Regions from separate parts of the Sporosarcina beigongshangi genome, predicted to be linked through region 2. Evidence: riboswitches for the same ligand, from Rfam matches in the RefSeq annotation. Region 2 holds a riboswitch; each other region holds the start of a gene.
The links. A riboswitch is a leader RNA that binds a small molecule or an ion and turns the genes downstream of it on or off. The one in region 2 is predicted to bind S-adenosylmethionine.
Positions count from the first base shown of each region.

Region 1 (4,285 bases), on a different contig from region 2:
ACGTGTCCTGGGTGACTCGCTAAACCAGGGTAAAACACCTCTTCCACTAGTGCATGCTCATCCAAATAGGAGGCGATTTTAGTCGCGGAGGCAGTTGATTGCGTCAAGCGAGCTCCTAAAGTTTTAATCCCTTGAATAAGTGTATAGGAATCTTGCGCACCTAAAATAGCACCGAAGGAATTTTGGATAAATGCCAAGCGTTTGCCGAGCTCCTCATCCTTTGTCACAGCTAGACCAGCGATGATATCACTATGCCCTGATAAAAACTTCGTTGCACTATGCAGGACAACGTCTACACCTAAATCGAGTGGACGCTGATAAAGCGGCGACATGAATGTATTATCAAGGAATGTTAAGCAATTATTCGCTTTTGCAATATTGACCACAGCTTCAATATCCGTAATGCCCAGACGTGGATTGGACGGTGTTTCGATGTAAATCAATTTTGTATTCGGCTGGATTGCTTGTTTAATAGCCTCCAAGTCGCCCAAGTCTACAAAGGTGTGATCAATCCGAAATTTCGTCAATACCTCGGTAACAAAGCGAAATGTTCCGCCGTAAACATCTTCAGTGATGACAATATGATCATCAGCAGACAACAGCATAAATGCTGAAGAAATAGCAGCAATGCCAGAAGCAAATGCCAGCCCTCTTGCACCGCCCTCCAAAGCCGCGATTGTTTTTTCTAAAGCATCTCTTGTTGGATTGCCAGAACGACTGTAATCATAAGGACCGAACTTATCAAAGCTTTCTTGATGGAACGTAGAGGATAAGTAAATCGGCACATTGACAGCACCTGTTTTTTGTTCGAAATCTCCGCGTGTTGATGCATGAATGATGGTTGTTTCCAATCTTTCTTCACGTGAACTCATAGCTGAGGCACCTCACTTTGTAATGTCGCAAATACTTGCTTTAAATCTGCAATTAAATCATCCGCATCTTCTACTCCAACGGAAAAGCGTAGCAATTTGTCATCGACGCCACGACGTAGCCGCTTTTCCAATGGGATATCTGCGTGGGTTTGAGTTGTTGGATACGTAATGAAACTCTCTACGCCGCCAAGACTTTCCGCAAATGTAATCAGTTTCAGGTTTTCTAAAAATGGTCCAACCCATTCGCCTTCTTGCAGGCGGAAGGACAGCATACCGCCTTTTCCTGGATACAGCACATCTTTGACAAGCGGCTCATTTTGTAAATAATCTACAATGATTTTCGCATTGCTATCATGTTGTTTCATGCGCAAGTGGAGTGTTTTTAATCCTCGAACGACTAACCATGAATCGAAAGGGGACAGGACCGCGCCAATTGCATTATGGTTGGAGCTAAGTTTGGCACAAATTTCTTCCCCTTTTGCCACAACCAATCCAGCAAGCACATCATTATGACCGCCAATGTATTTCGTTGCACTATGCAAAACAATATCAGCACCGAATTCAATTGGCCTTTGGAAATATGGTGTATAAAATGTGTTATCGACAATGAGCAACAAATCATGCTTTTTGGCGAGTTCCGCGTATTGAACAATATCAATTTCCAGCATCAACGGATTGGTTGGTGTTTCGATGAAAAGAGCTTTAGTTTTCCCTGTGATCAATTCCTCGGTCTCTTTAACGTCTTTATAATCTGTGTACGTCGTCGTAATGGAATAGATGTCGGCATAATAGTCTAGCAGGCGATATGTTCCGCCATAAATGTCTTCCGGACCAATCAACTCGTCGCCTGAACGGAACAGGGATAACACTAATTGAATCGCAGCCATACCGGAACTACAGGCGAAACCTGCATCTCCACCCTCCAAGTTCGCAATGCCTTCTTCTAAAATGGAGCGTGTTGGATTTTTCGTCCGAGAGTAGTCATAGCCAGTCGATTGACCAAGTCCATCGTGCTTGTAGGCCGTCGATAAATAAATCGGCGGGTTGACCGCACCGGTTTTCGGATCACTATTATTTCCTAGCTGTACTAATCGTGTTTCAAAACTTTTGCTCGTCATTTTTTATCATCCTTTTCACTTGAAATGAATTACACTGGGCTTTAATTGCTGAGGGGATCTCTGTAAAATAAAATTAAAAAGAGGACCCTCTATAAGAAGAGGGCCCTCAAATAATATTGAAGTCAATCTTCTTATCTTCAAGACGGCTATCGTCTATTGGAATTAGCACCATACCTTTCTAGGCTGGTTGCTGAGACATCATCGGGCCACTCCCTACGTCTCTCTTGATAAGAATAAAATATGAAATTATTAGAAAAGATTAATTTATCCAACTCTATCATGTTATGAAAAAAAAGACAAGAGGCGATTTTTAGTTTCTTGCCCAATCTAGCTCCAGTCTCTGTACAGGTGCTGGAGTTTTTATCTCAACAGCTGCATGCGCTGATTGAATAACGTTGGATAGGATAAAAATCCGAGCAATGCACTCGTTACGGCGGCGGTCGTTAGTAATAGGAAAATAATGAGCAATTGAAACTGGACCGCTTGGACAGGGTCTGCACCTGCAATAATTTGTCCGCTCATCATACCCGGGAGCTGGACTAAGCCAATCGTTTTTTGACTTTCGATGGTTGGAATCATACTCGATTTAATGGCTGTGATGAGCTGTCGATGAATGGCTTGCTTTGGCGTCCCTCCGAGTGACAAAATCAATTCGGTTTCCTCGCGATGTGACTCAACCTCTGCGGAGAATCGGTTGAGAAATAAAATAGCGAGCACCATAGAGTTGCCGACAACCATGCCGCTAATTGAAATGATATATTGGGCAGTCGCTGGTACGATATGAAAACCAAGTAAAATACTTTGTGTCAGTACTTCAACGACAATAAGTGTTACTGCGATTTTCCACGTAATCCCCTTGATGGCTTGCCCTTTCTTACGGGCATTTTGTGTAGCTGCTGCAATCATTAGCGTCACCATTAAAAAGATGTATAACAAGCTATCCGATTCAAAAACAAATTTAAGAATATAGCCGACAGCAAACAATTGGATAATGGAACGAAACGTTGCGATAATCGTATCTTTTTCCAAGCCCAATCGTAATGTTTTGGATAGTGACAGAGGAATGACAACGAAAATTAGAGTGATGGCTAGCGTCAGATAACTCATTCAACATCCCCCTGTACAAAGCGTTTAACGAAATCATTGGTCGATGATTGTAGCAAATTGCTGTCACCTGCTTCTACGATTTGCCCTTCTCGGAGTACCCATGTGTAGTCGCCAATGGACAGTGCTTGCTCCAAATTATGTGTAATCCAAATAATCGTTACACCGAATTCCCGGTTGATTTTGACGATTAATTCCTCAATTTCACGTAAGGATGTTCTGTCTAAGGCGGATGTAATTTCGTCTAACAATAGAATATTGGACCGATTGATGAGTGTACGAGCAATGGATACCTTTTGACGTTGTCCACCTGATAAATCAGCTGTTTTTTGCTGTAAAAAGAGTTTATCAAGTCCGACATCTTCCAAAATATCGATGGCTTTTCGTTCAGTCAATTGCTTACCTTGTAGCTCTAAAGGAAGAGCTAGATTTTGCAAGACAGTCCCTTTAACCATCGGGGCATTTTGCAGGGCGATGCCAATATGGCGGCGCAATTCGATAGGTGGATAAGTTGAAATGGGTTCATTATCAATAAAAATAGTCCCGGACGTCGGGGATATCAGACCATTGCATAATTTGAGCAATGTCGTTTTTCCTGCACCAGAAGGACCGACAAGTGTCGTAATTTTCCCTTTTGGAAAAGACCCCGTAATCTTTTTTAAAATATGTATATCGTCAATCGAAAAATCAACCTCATGAAAGTGAATGGCAGGTTCATATGAATTTGACATGTAGTTCTCCCTTACTGCTTACTAGTAAATAAAGAAAAAAGACAAGGGATTATAAATCTACCTTGTCTTTTTTGTTGATGGGTTCCTTATCTGTGACATCTAGTATGTCCAGCAGGAACACAAACACTGGAATCCCGATAATCAATCCCCAGACGCCAAAGAAGTTTTGAGAGAAAATGAGCACGACGAATGTGTAGAAGACGGGCAAGTCTGTTTTAGACGACATTAATTTTGGGTTCAAGATATAGGCTTCGATTGCATGAATGACCATGACGGCGATTAGCAAGTAAATGACAGTCAGGTATCCGCCAATCGTAAAACCAATGATTGCCAGTGGTATTAGTGAAATAATAACGCCAGCGACTGGAATGAGCCCTAAGAAGAAAATCATAATGCCCAAGCCAACGATTTGTGGGAATCCAAGTACCATCAACAAGATAACTGATAAAACTGTATTGAC
Region 1 is NZ_JAWLIR010000041.1:33,058-37,342, forward strand. It holds gene metC (cystathionine beta-lyase) at 1-872, opposite strand, end outside; gene R2B77_RS15430 (methionine biosynthesis PLP-dependent protein) at 869-1,990, opposite strand; SAM riboswitch class I at 2,119-2,224, opposite strand; gene R2B77_RS15435 (ABC transporter permease) at 2,351-3,097, opposite strand; gene R2B77_RS15440 (ABC transporter ATP-binding protein) at 3,094-3,825, opposite strand; gene R2B77_RS15445 (AI-2E family transporter) at 3,875-4,285, opposite strand, start outside.
Region 1: linked by a shared signal. The riboswitch ahead of R2B77_RS15430 (methionine biosynthesis PLP-dependent protein) and the one ahead of R2B77_RS08895 (methionine ABC transporter ATP-binding protein) in region 2 are both predicted to bind S-adenosylmethionine.

Region 2 (4,285 bases):
GCGTAGTTTGCATTGATAACGACTGCGTCGCCTTCATCGTTTTTATACAATTGTGGCAACAATGCTGGTTCGTAGTTCGCATCAAATTCTAGATTTTTTGGATTTTCAACAATATCTTTTACTTCTGCACTTACTTTATCCACACCGTCAGCCAATTTAATGAGGCCAGCAGACTCCAGCAATGATAGAACGCGACCGTGCTCAGCGACAGAGTTACTGAAAATAATGACAGCACCGTCTGGTAGATCTTCGATTGAATCATACTTTGTTGAGTATACAGCCATTGGTTCAATGTGAATCGCACCAGCATTTGCAAATTTATAACCATGGTCAATCACTTGTTGATCCAAGTAAGGGATGTGTTGGAAGAAGTTCGCATCCAAGTCCCCTGATTCAAGGTCTTTATTCGGCAACACATAATCTTGGTACGTTTCGATTTCTAGCTCAATGCCTTTTTCCTTCAAAATAGGTTGTGCTTGTTCAAGAATAATGGCGTGTGGTGTATTAGAAGCACCGATTTTAATTGTCGTTACTTCTTCACTACCTACATCTCCGGCGCTACCGCTAGTCTTATCATCGTTACCATCATCCTTTGCACCACATGCAGCAAGCGCAAGGACAAGCACCGCTAATAAAATTCCTGTTAATAGTTTCTTCATTGACTAAACTCCCCTTTTTCTCTATTGTTTTTATATTTCAGGCATTGCCTGGTATTCCAATAAGTGGGTTACCTTTTGTCCAACTTCTTAACAATGGCATCCCCGATAAATTGAAGGATGAATACGATAATAACGATTAAGATCGTTGCTACTTGCACGACGTCAGTTCGGCTACGTTGGAAACCGTCAAGAAATGCTAGATTTCCCAGTCCACCTGCTCCAATGACTCCCGCCATTGCCGTATATCCAACCAATGCAATAGCTGTGACTGTAATGCCCGATACAAGTGCTGGCATTGATTCAGGTAGCAAAACTTTAAAAATAATTGTTCTGGTTTTTGCTCCCATTGACTTAGCCGCTTCGATAACACCTTTATCGATTTCTTGTAGTGCAATGAGTACCATTCGTGCATAAAAAGGTGCTGCTCCTATAATAAGTGCGGGCATTGCCGCATTCGGCCCACGCATCGTACCGACAAGAAATTTTGTCAAAGGAATCAGTAATATAATCAAAATAATGAAAGGTATCGAGCGGAAAATATTAACAAAAGCACCTGTAATGAAATTCGCCAATTTATTCGCCCAAAGCTGACCAGGACTAGATAGAAAAAGTACAACACCTAGTATCAGCCCAATAATCAATGTTAGAACGGTTGAAATAGCAGTCATATAAAGTGTTTCTGCTGTTGCTTCCCACATTTTAGGCCAATCGACAGTTGGAAACATGTTATCAATCATTGCCGATCACCTCCGTCTGGACATCTTGCTCATTGAGATAGCGAATCGCTTCTTCGACAATTTTTGCATCCCCTACAAGTTGAAGGATCAGCGTACCGTATGCTCCCCCATGCGTGTGGGAGATATTTCCTTGCACGATGTTTACGTCGACAGCAAACTTCCGAATCAAACTTGCTAAAACAGGTTGTTCTGTTCGCTCGCCAACAAAAATGAGTTTGACGAGTGTACCTGATGGGAACTCTTCTCTAATATGTTCCATTGCTTGTTTCGCTTCCACCGATTCTGTTATTTGAGAGACGAATCGTTTCGTAATCGGCTCCCTCGGCGATTGGAATACATCGAGCACATCGCCCATTTCAACAACTTTTCCAGCCTCCATGACTGCTACACGATGACAAATTTTTCGAATGACATGCATTTCATGTGTAATCAATACGATCGTCAGACCGAGTCGCTTATTAATATCTGTTAACAGATCAAGAATTGAATCAGTTGTTTCAGGGTCCAGTGCCGAAGTTGCTTCATCACATAATAGAACCTCAGGATCATTTGCAAGTGCCCGGGCAATGCCGACACGTTGCTTTTGCCCGCCAGATAATTCGGATGGAAAGGCATTTTCACGACCGCTTAAACCAACTAAATCAATCAATTCCGCTACTTTCCGTTCACGTTCTGCTTTTTTTACACCTGCAATTTCAAGTGGAAAAGCAATATTGTCTTTTACTGTTCGCGACCAAAGTAAATTGAAGTGTTGGAAAATCATACTTACTTTTTGACGCGCTTTCCTTAATTCATTGCCTTTAATCGTCGACATTTCTCGTTTACCAATTGTAATCTTCCCCGACGTTGGTGCTTCAAGTCCATTTAGCAGCCGAATTAACGTACTTTTCCCCGCTCCGCTATAGCCGATAATTCCAAAAATTTCGCCTTCACCAATTTCAAACGACACGCTATCGACCGCTATTATGCTGCCTTCACCTTCACCGAATCGCTTATTAACATCCGTTAAATGAATCATTGTTTTCACCTCTGAAAATAATATGCTCTTTAAGTGTCCAACTTTGCCTAGTTCTTTTAACATAAAAAGCCTTCCTGCAGACGGGCAGAAAGGCTAAACGTTATCATAAATAAACGTATGTCCAATCTCTCATCTCCCAAAGTAAATACTTTGTGTGATTTGGCACCATTTCACTTTCGTGACGGTTGCCGGGCTTCATAGGGCACTATCCCTCCACCTCTCTTAATAAGAGCGACCTATTCAATTAAATACTAATACACATGCTACCACAGCACTATATAACTTGTCAACCTATCATTTCAAGAAGATACGGAACGGATTGAAATGCATAGATTTTATGCTGCACAAGGCCATCCTTTTGAATGAGTAAGCAAGGAACACTTTCGATTTCATAATCCGTTGCCAAGTCTTGCACGTAATTCAAATCCGCTTTCCCGATTGGCATATCTGGCTTCATCGCTGACACAACTTCCATCATTTTCGATGCGACAGCACAGGTCCCACACATCGGTGTATATAGATAATACAGTGCGGAGGACGACTCCTTCAAAACCGCTTCCCATTGTTCGCGTGTCCATGTTTCCATTGCGTTTAAACCATCCTTCTATACTGTAAAATTAGAGTGTAAAGCGAAATTCGCTTCAAGTAAAATTGTTGCCAATACTTGATAAGGTGTTGTTTCCACTTCTTTATAAACCTTTTCTGTATATAAATGAATCGCGTTAGGGAATTCCCTTCTGACTAACGTTCGAATCTTTTCACCGGATTCATCCGCATCGACAAAGACATAGAGCTCATGTTGTTCATAAGGTGCCAGCAATTCTTCCAGTCGATAAGGGCTGACGGTCCCATTCGTACAAATGATGTCCACGGGTTCAGCAAGAATTCGTGCAAGACGTTTTTTGTCTGCACTTCCTTCGACAACAATCACCTTGTCATACGTCACACAGATTCCTCCCTGTTCCATTTTATGATGCAAAAAAACGCCGAGATAACACCGGCGTTTAGATGGAAGATTACGTTATTCTCCGACTGTCATTTTTTCATATGCTTCAGCGGACATCAATGCATCTACTTCGGATGCATCAGATGGTTCAACAACAATCATCCATGCATTTTCGTATGGAGATTCATTCACGAATTCAGGGCTGTCTTCCAGTCCTTCGTTCACTTCAATTACTTTACCGCTAATTGGCGCGTACAATTCTGAAACTGTCTTAACGGATTCAACGCTTCCGAAAGGCTCGTCTGCTTTGATTTCGTCACCAACGGATGGAAGTTCAACGAAAACGATATCGCCAAGTTCAGATTGTGCAAAATGTGTAATTCCGATTCGGAAGTTACCGCCTTCTTCTTTTACCCATTCATGCTCTTCAGAATAACGCAGATCTTTTGGTGTACTCATTCCGTAACCCCTCCAAATATATAATTTCATTCACTTCAATATTCGCATATTTTGTACGTAAAGACAAGGAAGGAATCACTTTGCCCAGACGTTTTCAAATTCCTCTTCCTTGAAACCAACCGTCACCTTATTATCACCAAAAACAAGTGGCCTTTTTATCAGCATTCCATCTGAAGCTAGCAAACTAATTTTCTCTGCATCTGACATTTCCGGTAGTTTGTCTTTCAAATTCAGTTCTCTGTACTTCATCCCACTGACGTTAAAAAACTTTTTCAATTCTAGCCCGGACGCTGAAATTATTTTACTCAATTCCTCTGCTGAAGGAGGAGCTTCTGCAATATTGACCTCTTCATAATTCAAGCCATTCGTTTCAAGCCATGCCTTTGCTTTCCTGCACGTACCGCATTTTGGATATCCGTAATATGTAAGTCCCATATCTCAACACCTCCATTTTCGCCATTATAAC
Region 2 is NZ_JAWLIR010000013.1:122,609-126,893, reverse strand. It holds gene R2B77_RS08905 (MetQ/NlpA family ABC transporter substrate-binding protein) at 1-659, opposite strand, end outside; gene R2B77_RS08900 (methionine ABC transporter permease) at 728-1,396, opposite strand; gene R2B77_RS08895 (methionine ABC transporter ATP-binding protein) at 1,389-2,414, opposite strand; SAM riboswitch class I at 2,541-2,646, opposite strand; gene R2B77_RS08890 (thioredoxin family protein) at 2,701-3,000, opposite strand; gene R2B77_RS08885 (toprim domain-containing protein) at 3,019-3,360, opposite strand; gene gcvH (glycine cleavage system protein GcvH) at 3,436-3,819, opposite strand; gene R2B77_RS08875 (arsenate reductase family protein) at 3,895-4,254, opposite strand.

Region 3 (4,285 bases), on a different contig from region 2:
AACTTCGCTCGTCGACCAACTTACACGTGTGATGCATAAAGACTATAATGTGGCGGTCATTACGAATGATATTTACACACGTGAAGACGCTCAATTTTTAATAAATAGTGGTGTGTTGGAAGAGAACCGCATTTTAGGTGTTGAAACGGGAGGTTGCCCGCATACAGCCATTCGTGAAGATGCTTCGATGAACTTTGCAGCAATAGATGAACTGAAAAACCGTTTTGCCGACTTGGATATTATCTTTGTGGAAAGTGGCGGCGATAATTTGTCTGCGACGTTTAGCCCTGAGCTTGTTGACGGTTATATCTATGTCATTGATGTTGCAGAAGGTCAGGATATTCCGCGTAAAGGCGGTCCAGCATTAACGCGCTCAGATTTATTATTAATTAATAAAACTGATTTAGCTCCGTATGTTGGCGTGGATCTTGAATTGATGGATAGTGATGCAAAAAAAATGCGTAATGGTCGTCCATATATTTTCACGGATGTACGAACGCAGAAAAATGTTGATAAAGTAGTCGATTGGATCAAGCACAGTATGCTGTTGGAAGGTGCAGGTGCTTAAACCAACCCGCGCCATCCATCACGGGAAACTGGATATGGCATTCGAATTAAGGAGAGGCTTTACACGGATGCCGCATGTTTACCAACAGCCTCCGTTGAAGGCGAGTCGGGAATTGTACGAAGGACAAGATCCGACTGCGACCGTCTATATTATGGAGTCGTCTGGCGGGATGGTATCGGGGGATCGCAATGATATTACAGTGAAGCTTGGACCAGATAGTCGAGTACGGTTGACGCAGCAATCGGCGTTGAAAATCTATCCGTCGCATACGGGTGATATATGCCTGTTTACAATCGAGGTCGACCTTGCGGAACGTTCGCGTTTGGAGTGGATGCCTGAGGTGCTTATTCCATTTGTTGACGCGAAATTTCAAGTGGACACAACGCTACGAGTTGCGGATGATGCGACGATATTATGGGGCGAGATTGTCGCGCCTGGACGTGAAAAACGTGGTGAGGTATTTGATTATCAATCATTTCGGTCGAATTTTAAGATTTTCGTTGAGGATGAGTTGATCGCTTTTGACTCGCTACATTTTGCACCGCAGGATGTTGACCTTGGTAGCATAGGTGTCCTTGAGGGAGCGATGTATGTCGGTTCCATTTGGCTTGTTTCGCCGAATGCCAAGGATGTTGATGTGCGCGCATTGCAGGAAACGTTGCGGATTGAAGAGGGATTGAAGGCCGGTATAACGAGGCTTGAAGGCAATGCAATTCACTGCAGATGGCTGGCGGTCGACCAGTGGAAGATGCAAGAAGAAATGAAGCGCGTGTATGCGTTGCTGGCGGATATGGTTTAAAAGGACACCCTTGCGAAGGGTGTCCTTTTTGGCGGTGGAAGGCATGTTGATTTATCTTGACAGTTACTAAAAGCTCCCTAATCGATTTTCAGTTTTCAGTTCGTGGAAAATGCCTGATTAGGTGTATACTGTATTCAAGTAATGTTACTAGGGAGAGAATTCGATGATAGAAAATAGACCTATGGGCCAATCGCGCACAATCCAGACGAAACTAGTTTTACCGCCAGATACCAATCACCTTCAGACGATTTTTGGGGGACAGGTCCTCGCCTATATAGATGAAATTGCTGCAATTACGGCAATGAAACACTCAAATACGGCAGTTGTTACTGCCTCAATTGATTCAGTTGATTTCATGTCATCTGCACGTGTCGGTGATGTGCTAGAGCTTGAAGCAATTGTCACATCAACGGGAAGAACGTCGATGGAGGTTTTCGTATCTGTCCATTCAATGAATCTATTAACGGGTGTAACGAAATTGACAACAGAATCCTTTTTGACGATGGTTGCTATGGATGAAAACAATAAACCTACGCCAGTGCCGGGTATTTATCCGGAAACGGAAGTTGAAAAGAGCTTGTTCGACACGGCACCAGCACGTCGTGAACATCGGAAATTGCGGAGTGAGATGAAGCATTAATCTGAACGAATAGTATGTCAATTTAAAATAGTTTTCACTTTACCTGTTGACATTCTATTTAGGGGCATGTAAAGTATGAGCTACCAACTGAATACGTAACTTTCTTATCCAGAGAGGTGGAGGGACTGGCCCTTTGATACCTCAGCAACAGACTTTTTTAGTACTGTGCTAATTCCAGAAGCCGAAGCATTTTGCTTGTAGCTTGAAGATAAGAAGAGCAAAAAGCGAAATTGCCAAAACCTCTTCTTGAATTGTAGAAGAGGTTTTTTTGTTCTATCTGGAGACTGTTACCTTCAAGGAAATAGGGAGGGAATTTATGTCGAATGGATTAATCAAACAGTACGCTCATTCGCGATACTGCCCCAAGATAAGCAAGTAGCAGCACTCATTTGTGCTCTTACTATAAGATCATCATTTACTACTAAAAATAGAAAGAAGGAATTTACCATGACAAATACATCAACTACTGTAACGAAAGCGCCATTCAGAGCAGATCACGTAGGAAGTTTACTACGTCCAGATAATTTGCACCAAGCTCGAAAAGAATTCAAAGAAGGTACGCTTACAGCACAACAATTACGTGAAGTTGAAACGCAGGAAATTAAGCGTGTTGTCGATAAGCAAATTGAAGTCGGCTTGGAGCTTGTGACGGATGGTGAATTTAGACGTACATGGTGGCATTTGGACTTCTTGGAGCATCTAAATGGCATCGAAGGTTATGTGCCAGAAACGGGCTATGAGTTTGATGGTGTAGAAACTGAACGCTACAACATTCGTACAACGGGAAAAATCTCATTTAATTCAGATCATCCTTTCATTAAGGACTTTGTCGAATTCAATAAAATTGTCGATGGTCGTGCGGTTGCCAAACAAACGATTCCGAGCCCGAACCAATTATTCCATCCTGATATTTTCAACGCAGCGGTATATCCCGACTACGAAGCATATGCGGTGGATATCATCAAAGCTTATCAAGATGCGTTAAAAGCCTTTTACGATGCGGGCGTTCGTTATTTACAATTGGATGATGTTTACATTGCGGCACTTTCTTCGCCTGATCTTCAGTTCGGCGATCAAGGCTATACAAGAGAACAATTTATAGATCTAGCCTTACGTGTCATCAACGGTGTGTTGGAAGGAAAGCCGGAAGATTTAATCGTCACAACGCACTTATGCCGTGGAAATTACCAATCGACGTGGGCATTCCAAGGTAGCTATGGACTGATTGCACCAACATTATTCGCGAAGGAAAAAGTAGATGGCTTCTTCTTGGAATATGACGATGAGCGTTCAGGAGACTTTCAACCATTGGACCATATACCAAACGGAGGTGCAAATGTCGTCCTTGGTGTTGTCACATCGAAAGACGGTAAACTAGAAGACAAAGAAACGATTAAAGCGCGTATTCAGGAGGCGGCAAAGTATGTGCCACTTGAACAACTGTGCCTTAGCCCACAATGTGGCTTCGCTTCTACACATCATGGCAACAAGCTGACAGAAGATGAGCAATGGGAGAAATTAAAGTTTATCGTAGATGTTGCAAAGGAAGTTTGGAAGTAAAATAAATAATCCTGAACAAAGCCCATTCGCTTTGCTCAGGGTTATTTATTTTGCAATAAAAGGGACAGTGAAGATTGTTTGTGCATCGGTTTACCGATTGCGAGAGATGTTTTCATAAGGTGACAGTACCTCTACTATACACGCCTTTATGTGGATAAGCCTTGGAATGTACGAATAGAAATAGTTTTCGCCCACTGACTTACTAACAGATTCAGTCATATTTGCTAGTAATCAACATATGAATGTGGACAAGCTGTTGTTTAGTGAGAATTGGTTGATTATCCACATGTGGGTAACTAATTTACTTCGCTTTGGTTGTTTGAAGAGAAATTTGTCCACACATGTTCGACAAAGAATCTTTATGAATAGAGTGAAACTTCGTCCATTCATTTCCGTATATAGGTAAAAGGGGTGTGGGCGATGAGGCAGGATATACATGAACGGCAAATGGATCTAACGATGAGGCGGACTGCGTATAATCGTATTAAAAGGCGACTTGATGGGGCAGAGGTTCAGTTAAAGGAGGCCATTGTGCTACGTGATGAGCTTCATAGACAATTGACGAAAGAGCAACAAGATGTTGTGAAGCTTGGGAAATTTTCTTTTGCGAATAAAATCAAAGAGTGGACAGGTAAATGGGATGAACAGATGGAGAAGGAAATTGCTGAGGCGGCTGAAGCGGAATTGAAATTTAATGACGCGGAGAAAACGGTGACGG
Region 3 is NZ_JAWLIR010000023.1:111,967-116,251, forward strand. It holds gene ureG (urease accessory protein UreG) at 1-568, shown strand, start outside; gene R2B77_RS11870 (urease accessory protein UreD) at 561-1,367, shown strand; gene R2B77_RS11875 (acyl-CoA thioesterase) at 1,531-2,007, shown strand; SAM riboswitch class I at 2,109-2,222, shown strand; gene R2B77_RS11880 (5-methyltetrahydropteroyltriglutamate--homocysteine S-methyltransferase) at 2,455-3,567, shown strand; gene R2B77_RS11885 (hypothetical protein) at 3,988-4,285, shown strand, end outside.
Region 3: linked by a shared signal. The riboswitch ahead of R2B77_RS11880 (5-methyltetrahydropteroyltriglutamate--homocysteine S-methyltransferase) and the one ahead of R2B77_RS08895 (methionine ABC transporter ATP-binding protein) in region 2 are both predicted to bind S-adenosylmethionine.